3 regions of the Paenibacillus sp. FSL E2-0177 genome follow, and region 3 is predicted to be linked to each of the others. Evidence: riboswitches for the same ligand, from Rfam matches in the RefSeq annotation. Region 3 holds a riboswitch; each other region holds the start of a gene.
The links. Region 3 has a riboswitch for cyclic di-GMP ahead of MHI25_RS11115 (DUF6612 family protein). Riboswitches for the same ligand answer to the same signal wherever they lie in the genome.

Region 1 (8,001 bases), 2.7 Mb from region 3:
CGGTGCCGCCCTTAGTCACTTCATGTGCATAATAACTATTCATAGCAAATTCAGGAACGGTTATAATGTTCTTACCTGGACGCAATTGCACACCTCTAGCCCAAACATTCCAAGCGGCCTCTTGTTGAGAAAAGACTAAAGAAGGTAGCTTATCGTTAGAAGCTGCATCCACATAAACGTTGATCGTATCTCCAGGCATTGCAACGAGACCTGTAGGCTGGTTGTTCGTACCAAAACCAATTCTCAGGTTTTCCTGCGCATGCTTTTTCATATCTCCACGTTGTTCCGCCTCAATGATGGTGCCTTCGGTTTGAACTTCACCATTCACTAGCCTCTTAGCTAAATCCAAAGAATCTTTCAGGATTGGATAGAGCGGATGTACTTTTGCCGCTTCTTCTAATTCGTTGATTGCTTCGACGCTATTATAAGCAGGCACAACCGCACTCATCGTTCCATCTGTGAAAATACCATTTACAGCTTCGCTTACTTTATCTTCTGTATAAAATCTAAATTCAGCCGCAAAAGGTCTGTTGATATTAGCTTTTGTGAACTTAAATTTTAATCTTTTAAACTTCGTCGGTTCGAATTTAAATTCCAGAAAGTCATTGGTACTAATCGCGGTTCCGCTAGATACAAGTTGGAAGGTCTCTCCTTTACTCGTCTCTGATGCATAGATTTCAAAAGCCTCTGGGAATCCTTTGCGGTTATCTCTAGCCAAAAAAGCCACTCTGTCCAGCACTTCCGCTTGCGCTAGTTCAAACACGACTTCATTCGTGAAGCTTGCATCATTGTTTTTGTTCGTTTCCCAATGCGTAGTGGGCTGGTCATCCAGCATATATTCAGGCTTCGTACCTGGGTAGCTTCCACCGTTCACCGTTACTTTTGATACGTTTGCATTCGGCATTCTATAAGCTTGGCTATAGGCATTTTCATAGGCTGTTCCATACCCTTTTAGCTTCGAAACCTTGGCTGCCGTTGCCTCTACCTGATGGTTCTTCAAAAGGATCTTTGCATTCTCTATCTCTTCTTTAAACTGCGCATACAGTGGATGTGCCTGCACTTCATTCTCTAAAGCTGTTAATTTCTCTGTCGTATTAAAGGCAGCACTAACTTGGCTCAAGGTATCATCTGTAAATAATTTTTTCATTTTAGCAGAGACACTATCCTCTTTATAAAAAGAAAACTCAGCCGCACTCGCCCAATCTTGGTTCGCTTTTTTGAAGACAAATTTAAGTCTCTTAAAAGCCGTAGGTGCGAACTGAATCTCCACTACATCACCGGTTGAGCCTGTATATTCTCCAGAAGACACGAGCGTAAAATCACCCGCATCGGTAGTGGAGCCGTAGATATCAAATTCTTGAGCAAAACCTTTACCTTTCGCACCGGATTGCCTAGCCGCGTATACCATTCTATTTAATTCAGTGGACTCATTGAAAACAAACACAACCTCATTCGTAAACGTTGAACTATTCGGTTTGCCAGTCTCCCAATGCGTGCTCATATCCCCATCCATAGCCTTAGCTATAGGCGAGCCTGAGTAGTTGCCACCGTTATTTGTGATGGATTTAATATTTGCTGGATTCATTCTAAAAACCTCATTATAGGCATTTAGAGCATCCTTGCCGTACAGCTCAAACGGAATAACCGAGGCGTTGCTTAATAAGTTAACCTTACTTTGCGCCACTGTTTTTGTTACATTTACCTTGCTTGCCTCACTTGCTAAAGCATAACCTGCCTCACTCGAAAAACTGGCCAACATGGCCGCCGATGTAGCGATCGCAATCATTTTCTTCATCTCTTCTTACCCCCAGATGTCATATGAATCTCTCCAGTGCCCAAAAATGGGCACAAAAAAAACTACCCCAAAAGAGTAGCTTGATTGCGTATAAAGTCGCCTAAAAATTAAGACTTAATTTTTATTAAACCTTAACAAGCATAAACGCCTTCGGCGTCCTTATAAGGACGGTAAGCGTTTAAGCGAGAAATATAAGATATTAAGTATAGGTGTATAACTTATACTTTCTTATATTTTAACAAAAAGCGTTACGCACTCTTTGGCAGCTGGCTGACAATAGTTATGATAACCTTAGTCCCTATAGCTTTGCGTCCCTACATTTCCATAGGTTTGCCTATGAAGTTTCGAATACATTCAAAGAGTAACATAAGCCTAGATCTGATCGCATGATTAATTGGTATGAAATGAGTATAGGTAATTGCAATTAGTTTTTCTTATGTGATAGATATTATTTATCGACTATCCCGGAAGAGAAGGACATCCTTTAGGACTGTAGGTCTACTTAACTCCCCGATCCAAACAAACGCCGGAACCAATTCCACACATCGCCCGTGACGGGAATTAATCCGAAACCATGTTCGCCAACTGCGATTACACCATATGCCCATTGTCCGATAGCTATGGCACCCCCAGCGATCCTGCCTATCGCTATCGCACCAAATGCCGTATCCCCTATGGCGATGGCCCCCAACGCTTTTTCCGCGATTGCGATCGCTCCTACAGCCACGCCTGCAATCGCAATCGCTCCCACTGCGAAGCCAAGCCAGCTAAGTGCTATTGCTCCGATCGCTAACCACATTCCCAGTGATATTGCTCCTAAGGATAATACGCCCACGCTTATCGCACCTATGGAAATCAATCCGACAGCTACATCTCCAATAGCGATTAATCCAACGGCTGTCTTCACACGGGGTTTACCTCCACGACCATACGCCTGACCTGAGTATCGCCCTAGATTACTGCGAATACTGATGACCGGAAATGAGGGAGAAGGCCATTGATAATCAATCTCTCGTCCATCAAAGCCCCTAGAATCTGCCCAGCGCGTTACAAATTGATGCCATTTCATATCCATCCCGTCCCCCTTTTCAATTACCTAAATTATACAACCCCGGGGGTTGGTTGTACTCAGACTCTGACCTGAAATTCATCTCATCCTCTGGACGGATATATACTCATTAGGATTACTGTTTGGGAATAGGATCAGGCTTTCCAAATAAATAGCCCTGAAACAACTGATAACCACTCTGCTTAAGCCATTCAAAGTCCTCTCTAAACTCCACACCTTCTGCTAAAGGAACGGATTGGATTTCTAAAGCTTTTTCTAAAAATTGCTTTGCTATTTTCTGTTTGTTCAGATCGCTGGACACACCCTGAACATATTTCATATCCAGCTTCATGTAATGGGGTTTAAGCTCCAATAACATCTCGATCGTGCTGAAGCCCTCACCAACATCATCTAAAGCGTATTCAAATCCCCGATCCTTGTAATATGTCAAAATAGCTTTCAAATGAGCGAGATCATCCACTTTCTCCGTCTCAACAACTTCAAAGACAAAAAGAGAAGGATCGACGCCTAATTGATTGGCCAGTTCAACGGTTGATCTTAAGCAGAACTCTGGAGCGTAGATCGACGTTGGGATAAAATTAATAAACGTTTTTTTATTTAAGGGTGCAGCATATTTTACAGCCGTCATTCTACATAACCGGTCTAAAGCATATAAACGCCCACGATTCCGTGCCGCCGCAAAAATCTCATTAGGATAGATAAGAGATCCGTCTTCTTTTTTAAATCTGGATAGGAGCTCGTATGCAAAAATCTCTTCCCTTACGTTCACAATCGGTTGGAAGTAGCAAGTAACAAGACCCTTAGTGATAACCTCATCAATCCACTCCATATCAAGTACAGTGGGTAATTCGGATAGAGGTCTCCATGTTTGGTCATCTATACGGAATTCAAGCTGCTCCGACTCCATATGGTCATTACAGAAATCCAGAAAATCCCGCACCCCAGCCTCCTTAATTGTAATCACATTTTCTTCCACCTTATGTATCGTATTACTTCTACTCAAGTGATGAATAACCTCAGGTAAAACCCTAAGATTAAGCTCACCATGAGCCTTGATTTGAAAATTCAGCTCTCTTACTACACAATGATTACAAGCCACATTCATAACCCCTTTAATAATCGATTCTCTGAAAAAGATCCCGGAACGGCTCTTCTCAATCGAAATCCGTATACTCCAGTAAATACGCCGGGTCTAACACGGTGATCTGCTGATGTTGAATCTCAATAATCTTTTGCTCTTGCAGATCTTTAAGCACAAGGGTAGCCGTCTCCCTTAACGTTCCGATCATATCACGCGCTCTCGCATCATGAAATTTCATTTCATATAATAACCGATTCGATAAAAATAAACGGTCCATTTGCAGCAGCATCAATTGCTCCTTAATCAACGGGTAATCGGCAAGCATCTGCTTAAAAGGCTCATGTTTAATCTCAAATAATACAGTATCATTCATAGCCACCGCAGACAGCACTCTTATATTGGAGGGATGGATCACTTCCAGATCGCCATAATCCCCGAATAGATAATGTAGGCATGATCCACATTCCATAGTTTTGTATGCCAACATACTGATAATAAATCATCATCCTGTTATATTCTATCGTAACGTTGTCACATAGGCTTGATGCCAATACGATTTACAAAGGAGATCCATTCATGAAATTCCGAATTCCCTTTTACAGCTTGAACGATTAGAGAAACTGGATCTCAGATGGAATCACAGCTTGAAGGGAACAGACATTTTAGAGCAATTAGAGCAAAGAGGATGTATCGTTTATAAATAACAAAAAAAGCCTCCAATTAAAGAAGCTTTTCACTCAAATCCATAATATGCGTAACGCGATTTCTCCCCTGTTCTTTAGAAACGTAAAGCGCTTGATCAGCTTTTTCCAGAAGAGTGATGTCTGTATCGGTTGCTTCAAAGGTAGCTATGCCAATGCTTACCGTAATGCTGCCAATCTCCCAAGTGGAGCTGGCTATGAATTGCCGCAAATTGTCCGCTATTGCCGTGGCATCCGCTGAATCTGTATTAGGCAGCAAAAGGATAAACTCCTCACCACCATACCTAGCTACGATATCTTCTTTACGAGATTGGGACTTCAGGACACTCGCCAATTTCTCCAGGACATAATCACCCATCTGATGACCGTAGCTATCATTCACATTTTTAAAGTGATCAATATCTAGAATACATAATGAAAAAGGCGCCTGATCACGTTGATACGCTGCAATCTGTTCTTCCAGCTTTTCTTGCAGGAACCTTCTATTCTTTAATCCAGTAAGCTTGTCTGTAGTAGATAGCTCTACTAAAACGGCATTCATCTCCAGTAATTCAGCTTGCTTTTGCTCGATTTCCAGGTGGATTTGTTTGAGCTTTGCCAGCGCCTGATCTTTTTCCCAATACGCCTCTTCTATTTGCTTCTTCGCAGATCGTAACTCTAGCTCATAATCAATACGTTTGCCCATCTGTACGAGAATACAATCAATGACCTCTACACCTTCACACTCAAGGCGTCTGCCATTTAACAAGTAAGGCACGGCTTGCCCCTTGCTGTCCTTCAAATTGATAAATAGCTCTTCTACATGTCCATTCAGATTGATAAAAGGATAGAAGTATGAATGAAAAATAAGCTTGTTGGCCGTAGACATGATAGATTCAAAATGTTTATTCACCAAATCAACCTGTTGATATCCCATCCCATCCAAAAAGGTTTGATTCACATCGAGGATCATTCCTTCATGGGTAATGGAAACATATCCGCATGGCGCATATTTTAACCGGTCATCCATTGTCTAAATATCCTTTCAACACCATAATCTTCTCCATCTCACCCAAGATACTCATTAATCAAAGTAATGGTCTCCTGCGGATGGCTAATATGTGGATAATGGCCCTTGGCCTCCATTAACCGGAACGTACTATTATTCATGTGTCTATGTAAATATTCTCCTACTTCTATAGGAACGATACTATCATCCGAGCATTGCAATATGAGTGTAGGCACTGTCGCTTTAGGCAGATCTTCTCGATGATCCGAAAAAAATGTAACTTCCGCAAATTCTCTAGCGATAATAGGGTCGGCCGAAATAAAGCTTCGTTCCAGCTGTTTAGTCAACATTGGGTCAGGATTATTCATCGCAAGTGGAGCCATAAAGCTAGCCCAGCCCGCGAAATTCATCTCCATCATATCCAGAAGCTCAGTAATATCACTTTTTTCGAAGCCCCCGAAATAAGCATCTCCCTCATTTAAATAACGTGGGGAAGGTCCGATCATAATCATTTTATTAAAATAATCCGGCCGCTCGATTGAAGCAAGCAAACCGATCATAGAGCTAATAGAATGGCCTATAAAAATAAGATCCTTGAGTTCAAATGTTTCGATAACATCTAGTACATCCTGTACATAACCATGGAGAGTATGATATTTATCCGATGTATATGCGCTTAAATCTGAATGGCCTGAGCCTACATAATCAAATAGAACGATTCGATACTTTTTCTCAAATGATGGCGTGATAAACTGCCACATGCTTTGATCACACCCAAATCCATGCGCAAAAAGGATAGTTTTTTCTCCTGCTCCAATGACTTTTACATGATTCCGCACCATAACATCGTTCATTTCATATAACTCCTCTATAGTTAGCATTCTCTCTATTTTGCAGGGTTCCCCTGGAAATATCAAGCGTAGAAAAAACTCCGCTAGATTAATCTCTAGCGGAGTTTTATGTAGCCTCCCGTTTGGGTCATCATTTGGCAAAATGGTAGCGTGCTGGGGTACCTCTGCGTTTAATCCGATCACATTTTGTCCGAAAAAATTGGTTAGCGGACCGAGCAGACCTTAAATGCGCCATTATTCCACATTTGAATTGCTATCGGACTCCACTGCAGCTATTGGCGCGAAAGCACAAAATATGGGCCGATTTATATGAAATAGCGTCTCTGGAGTCCGAATTCCTTCTCAAAAGGCTGAAAATTTGCGAATAACATCATCTGGGTCCGTAAGACTCCGTGGATAAACTGTTGAGGCAGAGGTAGACAACCAACATTTAGAATGCAGAAGTCCAACCCGCATCAGCAGCGATGATAGCTCCGTTTACAAAACTGGAATCATCCGAAGCCAGGAATAACGCAACTTGTGCGATTTCTTCAGGTGTACCTACACGAGGGATCACAGCCTGTGTTAATTGCGTACGGCTCACGCCGAATTCATTTATATTTTTCATTGAAGCACTGATGTTTGTGGCAGTAGCTCCTGGTGCGATAGCATTACAACGAATCCCTTTGTTGGCATACATAAAAGCTGTGTTTTTCGTCAAGCCTACTACAGCATGTTTAGAGGCAGTATAAGTTGCTCCCGCATGGGCACCACTTACCCCACCTGTAGAAGCGGTATTAACGATAACCCCTTTTCCTTTTTCCAGAAAAATAGGCAGTGCTTTACGAGTGGACCGCATTACACTTTTGGTATTGATATCAAAGATAAGATCCCATCGTTCATCTGTAATATCACCAACTGGCTCAAAGCCATCCATAATCCCTGCGTTATTCACTAAAATATCTAGCGTGCCATATTCTTTTACAGCGGTATCAATCATGCTATCAATATCTCCAACCAGGGCAACATTTACTTTCAGTGCCTTAGCTACTCCACCGTTACTATTGATGCCTGCGGCTACTTGTTCAGCACCTTCTAGGTTCAGATCGGCTACAATCACTTTTGCCCCTTCTTTAGCGTACAACTCTGCGATAGATTTCCCCATACCCGATGCCGCCCCAGTAACCACTGCAACTCTGTCTCGAAGTTTCATGTTGGAAGTCTCCTTTACGTTTATCTATAATGTAAATATCAATATATAAAATCTCTTTAACGCTTAAAATTTATACTACTCAAGTTTAATCCTCTAAAATTTAACTATCAATATACAAATGAGACACCAAATGTTCATAAATATATATAACGTGGGATTCTGTTCAAATAGGATTAGAAAATAGACAGTTAGGTGGTCTTCTGTTGCTTAAAAATAATCGGAGAACTAGCAAATCGCGTAAAGAGCTTAAAAACGCATTGATATTACTCATGGAAAAAAAGAATTTCCGCACCATTACGATAACCGATATCGTTACCCTTGCCG
Region 2 (8,001 bases), 1.7 Mb from region 3:
TTTTCACCTTTCCCTCACGGTACTGTTTCACTATCGGTCGCCAGGTAGTATTTAGCCTTAGCAGATGGTCCTGCTGGATTCATACGGGGTTTCACGTGCCCCGCACTACTCGGGATCCGTCTCGGAGAGAATACAGTTTAGGCTACAGGGCTTTTACCTCTATCGCGGGCCTTTCCAGACCTCTTCACCTACCATATTCCTTTGTAACTCCATGTGAGACGTCCCACAACCCCTAAGAGCAAGCTCTTAGGTTTAGGCTGTTCCGCGTTCGCTCGCCGCTACTGACGGAATCACTATTGTTTTCTCTTCCTCAGGGTACTTAGATGTTTCAGTTCCCCTGGTCTGCCTCTACATTTCCTATGTATTCAGAAATGAGTAACTGCGAATTACCACAGCTGGGTTTCCCCATTCGGACACCCCCGGATCAAAGCTTGCTTACAGCTCCCCGAGGCAGTTTCGTTGTTCGCCACGTCCTTCGTCGGCTCCTGGCGCCTAGGCATCCTCCGTGTGCTCTTATTAGCTTAACCTTGATTCTTCCGAAGAAAAATCTCACTAATAACATTTACTTGTTTGCACAAGTTGCTAAAAGATGTTCTAAAACGCAAATTCGTTTCGGTATCCAGTTTTCAAGGATCAAGTCTTACTTGAGAGCTTAAACTCTCAAAACTGAGCAACGAGTGAGTAACAGGCCTAAACCTGAGATTGTGGAAGTTAAACTTCCGATTTGAATGTTCTCATTGCAGAGAACGATTCTCCATAGAAAGGAGGTGATCCAGCCGCACCTTCCGATACGGCTACCTTGTTACGACTTCACCCCAATCATCTACCCCACCTTCGGCGGCTGGCTCCCTTGCGGGTTACCCCACCGACTTCGGGTGTTGTAAACTCTCGTGGTGTGACGGGCGGTGTGTACAAGACCCGGGAACGTATTCACCGCGGCATGCTGATCCGCGATTACTAGCAATTCCGACTTCATGCAGGCGAGTTGCAGCCTGCAATCCGAACTGAGACCGGCTTTGATGGGATTGGCTCCACCTCGCGGCTTCGCTTCCCGTTGTACCGGCCATTGTAGTACGTGTGTAGCCCAGGTCATAAGGGGCATGATGATTTGACGTCATCCCCACCTTCCTCCGGTTTGTCACCGGCAGTCACTCTAGAGTGCCCAGCATTACCTGCTGGCAACTAAAGTTAAGGGTTGCGCTCGTTGCGGGACTTAACCCAACATCTCACGACACGAGCTGACGACAACCATGCACCACCTGTCTCCTCTGTCCCGAAGGCCGCCGCTATCTCTAGCAGATTCAGAGGGATGTCAAGACCTGGTAAGGTTCTTCGCGTTGCTTCGAATTAAACCACATACTCCACTGCTTGTGCGGGTCCCCGTCAATTCCTTTGAGTTTCAGTCTTGCGACCGTACTCCCCAGGCGGAGTGCTTACTGTGTTAACTTCGGCACCAAGGGTATCGAAACCCCTAACACCTAGCACTCATCGTTTACGGCGTGGACTACCAGGGTATCTAATCCTGTTTGCTCCCCACGCTTTCGCGCCTCAGCGTCAGTTACAGCCCAGAAAGTCGCCTTCGCCACTGGTGTTCCTCCACATATCTACGCATTTCACCGCTACACGTGGAATTCCACTTTCCTCTTCTGTACTCAAGCCACCCAGTTTCCAGTGCGACCTCAGGTTGAGCCCAAGGTTTAAACACCAGACTTAAATAGCCGCCTGCGCGCGCTTTACGCCCAATAATTCCGGACAACGCTTGCCCCCTACGTATTACCGCGGCTGCTGGCACGTAGTTAGCCGGGGCTTTCTTCTCAGGTACCGTCACTCCGGTAGCAGTTACTCTACCGGACGTTCTTCCCTGGCAACAGAGCTTTACGATCCGAAAACCTTCATCACTCACGCGGCGTTGCTCCGTCAGGCTTTCGCCCATTGCGGAAGATTCCCTACTGCTGCCTCCCGTAGGAGTCTGGGCCGTGTCTCAGTCCCAGTGTGGCCGTTCACCCTCTCAGGTCGGCTACGCATCGTCGCCTTGGTGGGCCGTTACCCCACCAACTAGCTAATGCGCCGCAGGCCCATCCCTCAGTGACAGATTGCTCCGTCTTTCATTCTTCTCTCAGGAGAAAAAAGAAATTATCCGGTATTAGCTACCGTTTCCGGTAGTTATCCCAGTCTGAAGGGCAGGTTGCCTACGTGTTACTCACCCGTCCGCCGCTAAGTCATTTTGAAAGCAAGCTTTCAAAATGACTCCGCTCGACTTGCATGTATTAGGCACGCCGCCAGCGTTCGTCCTGAGCCAGGATCAAACTCTCCAATTAGTATTGAAAAGAGCGATATGCTCATTTTGAAACATCTGACGAGAAAATTAATTCTCTAATTTTGGATTTCACTTACGTGAAATCCTACTCACTCGTTGTTCAGTTTTCAAAGATCAAGTTCTCGTTGGCGCCGTTTAATGTCTCAGCAGCAACTCTTATAATATATCATGTTGTCTTCAGAAATGCAAGCTTTATTTTTCGAAGCTTTTTATCAGCCTCGTCTGTATCGCCTGTACGCTGTCTAACAACGCTTACCTATAATACCCCAACTATTAATAGAAAAGCAACCCCTAATATAAAAATAAACAACTAGCTTAATAATTAAGCTAGTTGTTTATTTAATAGAGTTATGTTTCTAGCGACGAACTTAATAGTATTTTGCCGCAGTATATTTGCTTGAGGCTTTAATTAAATCGGTTTTCTTATCACTCTTTGAAAGTCCTGCATCCACTGTAGTATCAATGGTAACCCACTTCCCATTAAGCAACACTTCGTTCCAGGCATGATATTGCGTAACGTAGCTTGTATTCCCCATTACCAACTTAGCAGGAACATCTACACTCCGCAGCATTGCGGCAAAAAGAGAAGCGTAATCATAGCAAATCCCTTTTTTAGTAGTCAATGTCTTATCGATGCTTGGAATATAATCAGTAGTTACACTATTAGCAAGAGAGTAATCATATTGTACATTCGCAACTACATAGTTATAGATCGCTTTAACTTTCTCTTCGTCTGTTGTTTTGCCTTGTACTAATTGTTTAGCTTTGACAATCGCTTTATCAGAAGAACTCCATTTCACATTCTGTACGGAGCCCAAATATACGGAATTCGAGTCACTCATGGTTACGTCTACTACTTCGGAATATAATGCTTTGTATTTATTGCCGGTTGTATTCTCCAGAACAGAAACCTTATAAGTCCCATTTCCTTGTTGCAAAGGGAAGTCCTCAGCTTGTCCAGAAGCATACAAGTTATATGTATAGCTGCTGTTATCTTTGGTGATCATGAGTTTGATTCTTTTATCTTTCGGAATATCATAGTTAATACCAATAACACCTTGAGCCACTTTGGATGTAATCAACCAGCTGGCATCTGCACTTGCAGCTTGAGCTGTACTTACCGGAACTGAAGTCATTAGGACGAACAACGCCACCAGCATAAAATAAACCTTTTTCACGGATAAAACTCCTTTCGGTAGCTGGCTGCCATCCTTTCGGGAAGGCCCTTTAGCTTTGCGTCCCTACCTTTCGATAGGTTTGCCGTTATCGTATAAGCTCTATCTGTTCTAGCTTTACTAGATATAATTGATAGAATCCATTTGAAACAAACAAAAAAAGCCTCTTCATTCGGTAGCTGGCTGCCATCCTTTCGGGAAAAGGCCCTTTAGCTTTGCGTCCCTACCTTTCGGAAGGTTTGCCGTTATCGTGTTTAGCTTTCATAGTATAATACTATCATATTTATAGTTGTGAACAAGACCTAATTTACTAGATTACCCATTATTTTATAAATATCTCCCGGTATTTGTGTTTTCTTGTCATTCACTATTCTCATTTTGTTAATTTGGCATGAACAATCAGCCGATGCGTTGGATTCACTAGCGGATCACATGTAATCAGAGTAAGAATCTTATCCTTGTCATTCCCGTCAAGAACGGAGACATCACTCGGATCTACAACAGAAATATCGTATACCTCATAGTTAAACACCTGATCACTAGTCTTTACCGTGATAACATCCCCCACAACAACCTCATTCAATCTGTTAAACAAACGACCCGTAGTTCGAGCCCGATGCGCCGCGATTGCAGCATTCCCGATCTCTCCAAGGGGTGCCGTTTCTTTCATATGGGCTGCAGCATGTTTCATATTAGCTTTTGTAGCCCCTTCTAATACAGGCAGCTTCAAATCAATCTTATCGATTTCAATTAGTGCGATTACTTTGCCACCGACTTCAATCTCCGGTTCAGGCTTTTCTGTCTCTTGGGGTTGGGGCTGTGCCTGGGCATCCAGAACCGATTCCTCTGCTAACAGCTGAGTAACTTCAGCATACCTGCTCCTCAGATCTGACTGGGGAGTACTATCGGCAGTGCTTAGTTCAGCCGTTTCTAATAACTTCTCCTGCTGCCTGTCGTTGTACCATTCGTTAGCTGTCGGATATAACATGATAAGTATCCCAGCCAGTATGAGTAGATAGGAGAATTTACGCAATGTTATTCACCTCCGTATATTGTTTCTATGGTTATATACAAATCAAGCAGAAACAGCTACTTGCCTTTAAGCATAGCAACTCCTTCTGCCTGAAATTAATGTTTAAAATACCCATTTACGACTTCCAAAGAAATTGATGATCACCGTGATAAAGGTAACCAGCACCTTCGAGATCAAGACTTGAATACCTAGTTTGTCTGTCAACAGATGCATTAGCAGCAGTGATATTCCGAGCACTACCAGATTCAGCACGATAAACTTGACCAGCTGCACGCGGTCGAAGCCTTCTTTATTCCCCCGGTTGCGATCACGAAAGGTAACTTTTTTATTCAAAATAAAGCTATTCGCCGTGCCTGCACTATAGGAGATCACCTGCGCCAATGCGTATACCATCCCTAGTGAATTCAACAATGTAAAAATCACAAAATCAATAAGCGTATTGAGCAAACCTACGGCATTAAATTTGAGGAACTGTATGAATGCAGCGCGCAAGTTCTTATCTGACATCATTGTGGTCCTTCCGGCGGTCCAGTTGTTCTTCGTTCTGGTAGCCTTTAGTCTCACTAACAATATATAGCGGTCTATCTTTAGACTCGTCATAAATCCGTCCGATATACTCCCCAATCACACCCAACAGCATCAGAACGATACCGTTAAAGAGCAGATTAACGCCTACAATGGAAGCCCAGCCCGGAACCGTCCAGGAGGTAAAAAATATCTTTTGAAACAAGACGAAAAATAAATAGAGAAAGCTAGAGAATGAAAGGAAGAATCCAATATACGTAGCAATCTTAAGCGGCTTATGTGAAAAAGAGGTGATGCCATCTAACGCAAAACGAATCATTTTCTTCAGCGGATATTTGGTTTCTCCGGCAAAACGTTCTTCCCGTTCATATTCCACCATAGTCTGCTTGAAGCCAACCCAGCTCACCAAACCTCTGACATAGCGGTTCTTTTCTTTAAGTCCCCGCAGGACATCACATACCTTACGGTCAATAAGACGGAAATCGCCTGTATCCGTAGGAATATCCACACTTGTCATACTGCTGAGCAGGCGGTAAAAAAGCTTCGCGGTGACCTTTTTGAACATCGTTTCTCCGTGGCGCTTCAGGCGTTTCGCATATACAACGTCGTAGCCCTCTTTCCACTTCTCGATCATTTGCAAAATGACCTCCGGAGGATCCTGAAGATCAGCGTCAATAACAACAACCGCTTGACCTTCGGCATAGTCCATGCCAGCTGTAATCGCTACCTGATGTCCGAAATTACGCGAGAAGTCAATCAGCTTGACATGCTCGTCTCGTTCACAGATCTCCCGAATCATCTGGGCGGAACGATCACGACTGCCGTCATTGACGAAGACCAGCTCATAAGTATCGCCGCACTCGTCCATTACTTTTTTCAAACGTTCATAAGTATGGCTAATTACTTGCTCCTCATTGAACATGGGTACAATCACACTATATCTGGCTTTCACCTTTATTCCTCCTACAAGCTTTTTGGAGCGTTACATCCATCTACACTTCATAATAACGCTGCATTCATAAACTTATTTTATAGATTTTTATTAAATCCTAGAAAACCCAAGTTGGGAACCAACGCAGCATATCTTTCACGTAATCTCCACTGACCTGCATCCCTGACAGTACCGGGTAGAAAGCGATAAAGAGCAGCAAAGCAACGGCTACATAGACATACTGTACGTAACGGGCCTCAGGGAATTTACTATCCAGCAACTTCATTATATATACAATACCAAGAATCATAAATGGTACCATAGCAAAATAATGGTAAATAAATGTTTCTCTTGGGACAAGCATCCACGGAACATATTGCGAGAAGAAGGCGATCCAGATCATGTAGAGGTTCTTATCTTTACGTTTCAGCGTAATCCACAGCGTTGCCAGCATCGCAAAAATACCCGTCCACCAGATAAGAGGATTCCCCATAGTCACTATACTGCTGACCTGACCTTCCGGCAAACCTTCACCGCCGCTAAAGAACCAGACCGGTCTCTTCATAAACGGCCATTGCCACCATGAGGAAGCAAAAGGATGTGTAGCTACAAGCTGGCTGTGGTAGTTGTACATATTCTTTTGGGAATCAATCAAACCTTTTATAGTGAAGCCCTCTGCTGATGCAGATAACCCCGGCACAAAAGATAAGCTATAAATAATTACTGGAATAATTACAAAGAACCCGATACAACTAGCCAACGTAATAATAGTCTTTTTCCAAAAAGAATCTACTGCTTCACGACAGGTGCCCAGCAATTCCTTGTCTTTAATCTTCCCCTCTGCCAGCAGGCGTCCGGAGGCTTGGTATTCTCTGTAGCGTTCAAAAAGGGAGATAGCCAGCATAATGGCCAGCCCTGCTCCTCCATAGAGCACAATCCATTTCGAAGCTACGCCGATTCCGAAGAATAAGCCAGACCAGAATAACGGAATTAATGTTTTTCTTAAAGGCTGCTTGTAGAAATTCATTGTGTAATACCGCTGCATAAAATAGAACATCAACATAATGAAGAATACTCCGTATACGTCAATCGTGGAGATTCTTGTCTGTGTGAAATGCATGAAATCCAGCGCAAACAATCCTGCCGCGAGGGCGGCGTATTTGCTTTTCTTAAACAAACGAAGCGCCATTACATATATGAGAGGTAACATGGCAACTCCGAACAAGGTTCCGATAATACGCCAGCCGAATGGATTGACTCCGAACAGCTCCATACCTATGGCAATCAACAGCTTGCCAAGCGGTGGATGCGTATTCTCGTAAGGCACTATCCCGTGTGTATATTCATAAGCTGTTCGCGCATGATAGATCTCGTCAAAATAAGTGCTATTCATAAAGTTAGAATATTCCGGAATGAGCGACTGCTCGTCAAAAAGATTGGCCGCTGCTCCTCTTTTAGGTACTGCGTTAGCATCCGGTGTCACACCGGCAATAGGAAGGGGGATTCTTTCTCCCCCCTGCTCATAAAAGGCCATTTCGTTCAAAGTGAACCCTGGAGAGGTAACTGTTAACTTCACATATCTCGCTGTAACGTTCAGGGGTTGGCTTTTCCAGATGAAGACATTCCCGACATCCTCACTGACATCCATCGGACTGCTCCAGACCTCAGGATTGTCGCTGAATTCCAGCTTGAACTTACCCGTTCCCACGCCACCAAAGATATTGACCCGTTCCAATGGTTTACTCTGCCCCAAATCTACATAGAAGCTTTCACCACTGGCAGCAGGCTCCCATAAGGTCTCTGGAGATTTAGTAGAGCCAAGATTATATAAAGCAAGCGCTGCGTAAACGGCCGTGATAGCTATTATGCATATCCAATCTATACGCTTAAACTTCATCGTTAAATCGCCCTCCCTTCTGATGCGGTTTAATTTGCCCGACAACTCTCAAATCTTCTTCATACTGTTCTTCCGGTGTAATTGGCGCTGGAAGAGGTTTTATTCCCTTGCGGACATACACAT
Region 3 (8,001 bases):
CGCAAACAAACCAGAAGCCAGACGAGGGAAAGAAGGTAAGTTCTCTAATAAATCTGCTGCTGGCGCTGAACGTGGACGTCAAGGTTCAGGAGAAGAGCAAGCCTTGGCTGCATATGGAGATTTTATAAAAGACCAGCTTGGCTGGGAGCCAAAAGGGTATCCGATTTTCTTCGGTGATCATCTGTACATCTCCCCACTACCTAAGGAAAGATTAAATGGATTAAAGGCGATTCGTCCAGGATGGTATGTAGGACATGTCCGTAACGGCAGATTTATCCCAGGACATCCAATGGCTACCGCGTTACACCCTGAAGAGAGCTGCCGAAGTGTCTCACTTTCCAGTACGAGTAATGAAGCTATTTCCTATCTTAAAGGAGAGACATTGTTGATTAGTCAAGAACGTCTCTCTATTAAAATAGGAACTACCCAAAAAGGATACGTACTGGTCTGCATAGATGGTTATAGTGCAGGCTGGGGGAAGTGGCAGGACGGTGTGCTCAAGAATGAATATCCCGCAGGCTGGAGGTGGATGTAAGAATGAGCCTATCAGGGAAAACTGCAAAAAAGCAGCGTTTAGATAAAGTATTGTCCCATATGGGGGTAGGATCACGCAGCGATATTCGTAAACAAGCCAAGCAAGGTTTAATTACCGTGAATGGTGCAGTCGTCAAGGATAGTGGATTTCATGTAGACCCGTATCACGATAAAATTGTGGTTGGCGGCGAGCTTGTTACCTATCGTGAATTTATTTATCTTATGATGAATAAGCCACCGGGAGTCCTGTCGGCAACAGAGGACAAGCGGGATCGGACCGTTCTGGATCTTTTAAAGCAGGAATATGTACAGTTTGAACCTTTTCCTGTAGGTAGGTTAGATAAGGACACAGTAGGGCTGCTTCTGCTCACGAATGATGGAAAGCTTGCTCACGAGCTACTATCGCCACGCAAGCATGTCCCTAAGACGTATGAAGCTACAGTTGAGGGAGACGTAGATGCAGACGATGTAGCGGCTTTTGCGGCAGGTGTTGAGCTGGAAGATGGATATGTTACTTTACCTGCACAGCTAACTATATTGGGAAGAGAACGCGGCAGTAAAGTAATCTCACATATTTCGCTGATCATCACAGAAGGAAAGTTTCACCAGGTGAAGCGAATGTTCCAAGCTGTCGGCAAAAAAGTCACTTTTCTGAAACGAGTATCTATGGGAGAATTGAAGCTGGACGAAAGCCTGCCACTGGGAGCTAGTCGTGAACTTACGCTAGAGGAACTGGCACTCATAAGTACAGAAGCATTAGAACAATAATATAGAGAAAAAATGGTATGTAAATTGAATTTGGAAACTTGGGATAAGGGAATGGAGTGGCGGAGGGGAAATTTGGAACTGTAAAAGCGATAGCGACCGCCTTTGTTTCCGGATTTCAACCACTAGTAAACGGTATAAATCAAGAAATCTGGAAACAACAGCGGCTGGAAGTCCAAATATTAACCGCAGTTGCGACTGAAACTTAACTCAAATAGCCAGGTTCAATATATATAGAAAAAGAAAGACAAGGATGGTGGGAGTATGAGATACAAACTGATTGCACTAGATGTAGATGGTACGCTGTTGAATGATGATCACCACTTGAGCACTGAGAATAAAGAAGCCATTGCTGAGGTTACGCGTCTTGGCGGGCAGATCGTGTTATGTACCGGCCGCAGTCCGCAGAACTCGATTCCTTTTATGGAGGAAATGGGGCTGTCTGGTTATGTGCTGGGTCATAATGGAGCTGCTACGGTTCGTGTGAAAGATCGGGAAGTGCTGCATCAATACGGTATGGATGCTCGTGGTCTTGACCCTTATATTGATTATTGTAGAAAGCATGATATTCATTATGATGTGAATACGGCTTTTGATATGTATGTAGATAATGTAGAAAACCTGACCAAAGAAGCCAATTATATGTATGAACACTTCCGTATCGTGCCGGCTACACTGCCAGCATGGGAAGATTTCCGTGAACCGGTTGTTAAGTTTACTGTATTTACACAACCAGAAATCCTTGACGAAGCTGAACGTGAATGGCGTACTTGGACCCATGAGTACAATATTTTGCGCAGTGGTGAATTTTTCGTTGACTTGATGCATCCGGAAGCCTCCAAGGGCAACGCCTTAAAGAATCTGGCTGTGAAGCTGGGAATTCCGCAAGAGGAAGTTCTTTCGATCGGTAATTATTTTAATGATATTTCTATGCTTACATACGCGGGTATGGGCGTTGCGATGGATAATTCTCCGGTTGAGGTCAAAGCGGCAGCGAATGCTGTCACGGGGTCTAACAACGAGCATGGTGTGCGAGATGCGCTGGTTAAATATTGTTTATCTTAATAATGGAAAGCATAAAGCGGACTTGAGTCCGTTTTATGCTTTTTTTGTTGTGAAGGAAATAAAAGAGAAACATAAACAGAAATGATTCTATCCAAAAATAACCCGCCCTTAGGATTAACTAGAAAGGGCGGGACATAGATTAACTTCCTGTATTAAAGTTTAATTTCCTCGTTCCGGCTAGGATCGCTATATTTATAGATACCAGGGTTCAGTTCGATTTTTTCGTCGAAAGGGATATCTTTGTAGCTATCAATATTAGTTCCTGTAGATATCATGCCCTTAGGTGTAATTTCAGGCACCACTTCTTTGCCATTAATCCGTAACGTAGTTTGGTTAACGCTTTTGAAGCCAGAAGATTTGGATGTTGATTCGACAATCAAATTTTCGCCCTCAGTATAGTAAGTGAATTCAATTTTTAACCCATCGACATCAAGTGAAGTGAACTGCTTTTCTTCTTTAGGTTTGTTTATAGTGATCCAATTCTTAGTAGTATCACGTTTCTCAATGACAGCATCCTTTAATATAAGTTTCATTGGAACATCGGACCAGTCGTTATACCATTCCGGAGATTCGAATTGAAATAAATGCTGGTAGCTTTCGGAATGATCTCCTTTCAAATTCCAACCCCCAGTGATTGTTTGATCACCTATAACCAACTGAGCGGTATTATAGTGGGCAATTCCTTTTTTAAGCGAATCATTTTCATCTATTAGAATTTGGATATCCAAAGGGGTAACCACTAGCTGATCTAAGGTTATGCCGGTCTTTTCTTGAAATTCAGGACTGTTATACAGTTTCTTAGTGTAAATCGCCTCACTTGCTTTTTGTCCATCTGCTTTAAAATCGAACTTCCACGTACCTGAAAATCGTTTCGCTTCTTCAATGTAACTAAAATGAAGACTAGCTTCCTTCCAATCTGATTCAGTTATATTGAAAACCTGTTCAATAAATAAATCCGATCCTTCGTTAGGCATGATGGTTGGAATTGCTTCATTCTTTTGACCACCAGTACTAACTACCAAATGTGGATTACCCCGTCCTAAGTCAGATGGTGATGCAGCGACTTTGTAACGGATAATGGTTTGATTGGAAACATATCGAACGGATTCGATTTGAAGGCTTGGATATTGCTTAACTCCAGTATTGATAGTATCCCCTGCTTGATGATTAGATTGTAAGGGAATATTCCGATCACTGTAAAAAATGAGATTCCGTGCTTCAAACCTATAGTCCTTTTTATCATCCTTTAATGTATCAGGTGTCTCATATACTCCAATGAGTTTCTGGCTTTCAGGATCGTATTCTAAATAACCGTATACCTTTGCCTTGGCACCGGATTCACTAGTCATGATGTTTTCCTCTGTAGCAAATCCAGTATATTTGGATAGATCAGATTTAGTATCAAGTGATAACAGCATTTTCATTTTTTCTCCATCAGTTACAACACCGTTCAAATTCATTGTTACTCCTGAACTGGAAGTTTGAAGATTATACTGTTGACCGATGCCGTTATTTAATGCATTGCTCACACTTCGACCACCAATTTTATCCCAATTAATCGTCATACTAGCGAATACAGGAATGGCTACAAGTAAGAGGCAAGAGAAGACAATACTGATAGGAATAACCTTTTTATTAGACCTAGGAGTATTCTGGGAGGCATGCTGATTTCTTTGACGTGTATATGCTTCTTGTTCTATGGCAGTCCACATCAAATCATAATCCGGTCGGGGAATATGTTTATCTTTTTCAATATACAGACTCATTACTATTCAGCTCCTTTAGTTGGGTTCCACCCATTCTATTTAGTATTTTAAGTCCCTTGTTCAGTCTGGATTTTACAGTTCCTTCGGGTATGCTCATAACTTTAGAGATCTCGGGTACAGTCAATTCGTTTATAAAACGAAGGACTACTACCATTCTGATTTTGTCAGGAAGCTGACTGTATAACCCTTGTAATTCTTTTTTAGTTTCCTGTCGATCCAAACGTTTTTCTACAGGGTTTGATTCCTCAGACCTGGATAGTAAATAATTACGTACTTCTTTCATCCACCCCGTCTTACGCCTTTTGATCACACTGTTGCACTCATTCGAAGCAATTCGTAAAATCCAAGCTTTCAAGTTTCTTACCTTCGACTTATCCGCTAAGATAATTTTTACAAATACCTCTTGGGAAATATCCTCCGCATCTGCCTGATTTTTCATTAAGTAGTAACAAAAATAATATACTTGTTCTTTATAGAGCTCGAAAATTTCCCGGTCACTCATTTTGCTGCACCCCCTGTCTTTACTGTTCTCATTAATAAGACTTATAAGCGTATGTAATCGTTCATTTTTCATTTTGATTGTAGTATTTCTTCTGAGTATCATAGCGAATTCGAATGGAAGATAAGTCGTTTACAGGTAATTATAACCATGATAAAATTAGCGGTGGGACATGCGTCCGTAATCTATTAAAACTAATTGAATGTCCGCGTTAAAGGTAAAATCATCGAAAGATGATGACACAAAGCCATGGGTCTAAAACCTTTCGACAGAAGGAAATGATCGCCAGGCCGCCATAGGGATGTCTTATGAAGCATAAAGGATAGCTCTAAGAATATGTAGTCTATTTTGAGCTCTTTTATTATTTCGACCTATACGGCGTTACATTATCGCAAGGGGCCGAAAGGGGAAGTACATGAACAGTTTTTTCAAAACAATAGGTACTAGTTTGGCAGTAGGTGCTTTATTGCTGTCCGGAACGATCGGATGGATGTCTAATCCAGGAGTAGTGTCAGCAGCTACCTCAACAGTAGTAACCGCGGATCAGATGATCAGCAAAGTAACGGCAGCCTCCAAAGCAATAAAGAATTTCCATCTGGATGTGACCAAAAAACAGGATATTCAAAGCGGCGGGGTGCGTATCAGCAACACCAACACTCTGAAGCTGGATATCAACCGTCTGCCGAATTTTGCCGCAGCAGGCACTGTCGCTAGTAGTCTTTTAGAAACATCGTACAGTCTATATGCCAATGACAAGGAGTTTTACTATCTTGTAGACGGAAGTGAACTGATCGATGAATCTGAAGATGAAGGTTACGACGATGACGGGGAGCCAATCGATCCTGATGCACAATATTGGCTTGGACTGGAGAAAACGGAATGGGATGCCTTTTACTCTAAAGGCCAATACGATCCTGTTTCCATGCTTGATTCGGTCAAAAGTTATAAAAAATCCATGAAAGTCAGCACTGCTGGCGCACAAACAGTCTTACAATTCACGGTAACCGATCCGACAGCAGCTAAGGGGATAATCAAACTCTATGACCAGGAGAACCTCTGGGATGGAGAGACAGTTCAACCCAAAAGCGTAACGTGGAAATTATTCGTCAATACTAAGACCTGGCAAACGGAAAAGCTGACAGTCGATCTGAGTTATGTGCTGGTAAGTGATGGAGCCAAAGATACATACACCACGAAAATCGAAGCTAAATATTCCAAAAATAATAAAGGTGCAGCCATTGTAAAACCGGCCGAACTAGAATAATAAGGACCATTCATATCGAGCAAAAAGCGCTGTTCCAATGAACAGCGCTTTTTGTTGTATTCAATAGCAGTTCTTTATTAGTTGACAAGAATAAATCATTGCTGTAATTTATATGTATGCGCATGTATATAATATTTTATCTAAATATAATTTAATGAAAGTTGGGAAAAAGATGATAGCACTAGACACAGCATTAACTTTTCGCAGAGGGCTGACATTAAAAAACCGAGTGGTTATGGCTCCAATGACCACGCGAATGAGCTTTTATGACGGTGTAGTAACACAAGATGAATTGAAATACTATTCGCTAAGAACGGGCGAAGTAGGTGCGGTCATCACTGCGGCAGCAAATGTACAAGAGGGTGGAAAAGGATGGGAAGGTGAACTTAGTGTTTCCTCCGATGAATTTATTCCTAGCCTCAGCCGATTAGCATCTACTATTAAACGAAATGGAACAAAGGCTATTTTACAGCTATTCCATGCAGGAAGAATGACAGATTCAAAAATATTGCGTGGCGTACAACCCGTTTCCTCCAGCGCCATTGCTGCTGAACGCCCGAATGCAGAAATTCCAAGAGCATTAACAGAAGATGAAATTTTCGGTGTAACTGAGGATTTTAAAAAAGCGACTCAACGTGCTATTCAAGCTGGATTTGACGGGGTAGAAATTCATGGAGCAAACACATATTTAATCCAACAATTCTTCTCTCCACACTCCAACCGTCGTGAAGATCAATGGGGAGGAAGCTTAGAAAAAAGATTTAATTTCATTAACCAATTAGTGGATGCAGTTATTGCTGTTGTTGACAATTCAAAGGTTAAGGATTTTATTGTCGGTTATCGTTTTTCTCCAGAAGAATATGAAGAGCCTGGAATTAAAATCACCGATACCTTTTATCTCATTGATAAATTAGCTGATAAAAAGCTGGATTATCTGCATATTTCATTAGGGGACTTCAAGAAAGTATCTGCATCAGAAGATTTTAAAGAAAAATCAATCCTGCAATATGTGCATGAGAAAATCAAAGGCCGTATACCTTTAATTGGGGTAGGAGATATCCGTACCAAACAGGACGCAGAGGACACGTTGACAAATGCTGAATTAGTAGCAGTAGGACGGTCTCTTATCATTGATCCTCATTGGACAAGTAAAGTACTGGAGGGTAAAGAAGATCTCATCAGAAGAGTACTTGCTGATCAAGATAGAGAAGAACTTGTAGTAGAGAATGGTATTCTAGAATTCCTTAAATTAATGATGCCTGATCGTTTACGCTAAACCCAAACACAGTTTTGAGGTCTAAATCTATAACGTTCCGCGGTAAATTCCGCGGAACGTTATTTTTCTGTAACGACTCTATTCCCTCTTTAAGATTGTTGTCGTATGTTTCAACATTCGATTCATGAGATTTCGCCGTTCTGTTTTTATGTCGGTGTCGCTTCTCTTTAATGCGTCGCGGATGGGGATGATCTCTGTAATTTTCCTGCCGCTTTTTATTCTTCGATCTACACAAGTCGGGATGTAACCTACGTTAGTTATACTCGTGTGTCCTTTTTCATCCTTCTTTATTTTAAGCGTAAGAATGATACCGCTTTGTGTATAAGGAATATTCATTAGTTTAGTAGAAACAAAATTCCCCAATGAGTAAATAACGAATTGTTTTTTTCCACGAAGCGCTAACGGTTGAAGAACATGTGGGTGAGACCCCAGTATGATGTCGGCGCCATTTTTAAAAAAGAGATTGACCAGCTCTTTTTGCCTCTTGTTTGGAGTGTAACGATATTCGCTTCCGAAATGCAGATAAAGCAAGACTAGATCGACTTTCTTTTTTAAATCTCGAATCTCCCGAATGATCTTGGGCGTAGATATCCGGTTAACCAGCCATGGCTTACTCACTGGTACAGGAATTCGGTTGGTTCCTGCTGTGTAGGAGAGGATGCCAATCGTAATTCCTTTGACGTTTTTAATAAGCGTTCTCTTGGATTCTTCTAATGATTTAGCTGTTCCCGTGTGGTCGATTCCATTACGGTCCAGAACTCGTAACGTCCGAACCAGACCCGGGGCACCATAATCCATGCAATGATTGTTGGCCGTTACTAATACGTCGAAT

Region 1: linked by a shared signal. The riboswitch ahead of MHI25_RS30090 (NPCBM/NEW2 domain-containing protein) and the one ahead of MHI25_RS11115 (DUF6612 family protein) in region 3 are both predicted to bind cyclic di-GMP.
Region 2: linked by a shared signal. The riboswitch ahead of MHI25_RS03610 (transglutaminase-like domain-containing protein) and the one ahead of MHI25_RS11115 (DUF6612 family protein) in region 3 are both predicted to bind cyclic di-GMP.

What each region holds. Positions count from the first base shown of each region.
Region 1 covers NZ_CP150307.1:6,765,831-6,773,831, forward strand. Annotated here, with positions in the region: gene MHI25_RS30090 (NPCBM/NEW2 domain-containing protein) at 1-1,795, opposite strand, end outside; cyclic di-GMP riboswitch class I at 2,054-2,140, opposite strand; gene MHI25_RS30095 (hypothetical protein) at 2,298-2,864, opposite strand; gene MHI25_RS30100 (EAL domain-containing protein) at 2,980-3,828, opposite strand; gene MHI25_RS30105 (helix-turn-helix domain-containing protein) at 4,019-4,414, opposite strand; gene MHI25_RS30110 (sensor domain-containing diguanylate cyclase) at 4,666-5,655, opposite strand; gene MHI25_RS30115 (alpha/beta hydrolase) at 5,694-6,488, opposite strand; gene MHI25_RS30120 (SDR family oxidoreductase) at 6,916-7,677, opposite strand; gene MHI25_RS30125 (TetR/AcrR family transcriptional regulator) at 7,881-8,001, shown strand, end outside.
Region 2 covers NZ_CP150307.1:790,615-798,615, reverse strand. Annotated here, with positions in the region: rRNA gene MHI25_RS03620 (23S ribosomal RNA) at 1-527, opposite strand, end outside; rRNA gene MHI25_RS03615 (16S ribosomal RNA) at 761-2,318, opposite strand; gene MHI25_RS03610 (transglutaminase-like domain-containing protein) at 2,686-3,495, opposite strand; cyclic di-GMP riboswitch class I at 3,509-3,589, opposite strand; cyclic di-GMP riboswitch class I at 3,664-3,746, opposite strand; gene MHI25_RS03605 (class D sortase) at 3,866-4,525, opposite strand; gene MHI25_RS03600 (GtrA family protein) at 4,628-5,035, opposite strand; gene MHI25_RS03595 (glycosyltransferase family 2 protein) at 5,022-6,002, opposite strand; gene MHI25_RS03590 (phospholipid carrier-dependent glycosyltransferase) at 6,100-7,878, opposite strand; gene MHI25_RS03585 (glycosyltransferase 87 family protein) at 7,868-8,001, opposite strand, start outside.
Region 3 covers NZ_CP150307.1:2,507,981-2,515,981, forward strand. Annotated here, with positions in the region: gene MHI25_RS11090 (RsmB/NOP family class I SAM-dependent RNA methyltransferase) at 1-535, shown strand, start outside; gene MHI25_RS11095 (pseudouridine synthase) at 538-1,302, shown strand; gene MHI25_RS11100 (Cof-type HAD-IIB family hydrolase) at 1,564-2,364, shown strand; gene MHI25_RS11105 (DUF4179 domain-containing protein) at 2,517-4,130, opposite strand; gene MHI25_RS11110 (RNA polymerase sigma factor) at 4,114-4,632, opposite strand; cyclic di-GMP riboswitch class I at 4,836-4,927, shown strand; gene MHI25_RS11115 (DUF6612 family protein) at 5,045-5,893, shown strand; gene MHI25_RS11120 (NADH-dependent flavin oxidoreductase) at 6,048-7,169, shown strand; gene MHI25_RS11125 (CapA family protein) at 7,248-8,001, opposite strand, start outside.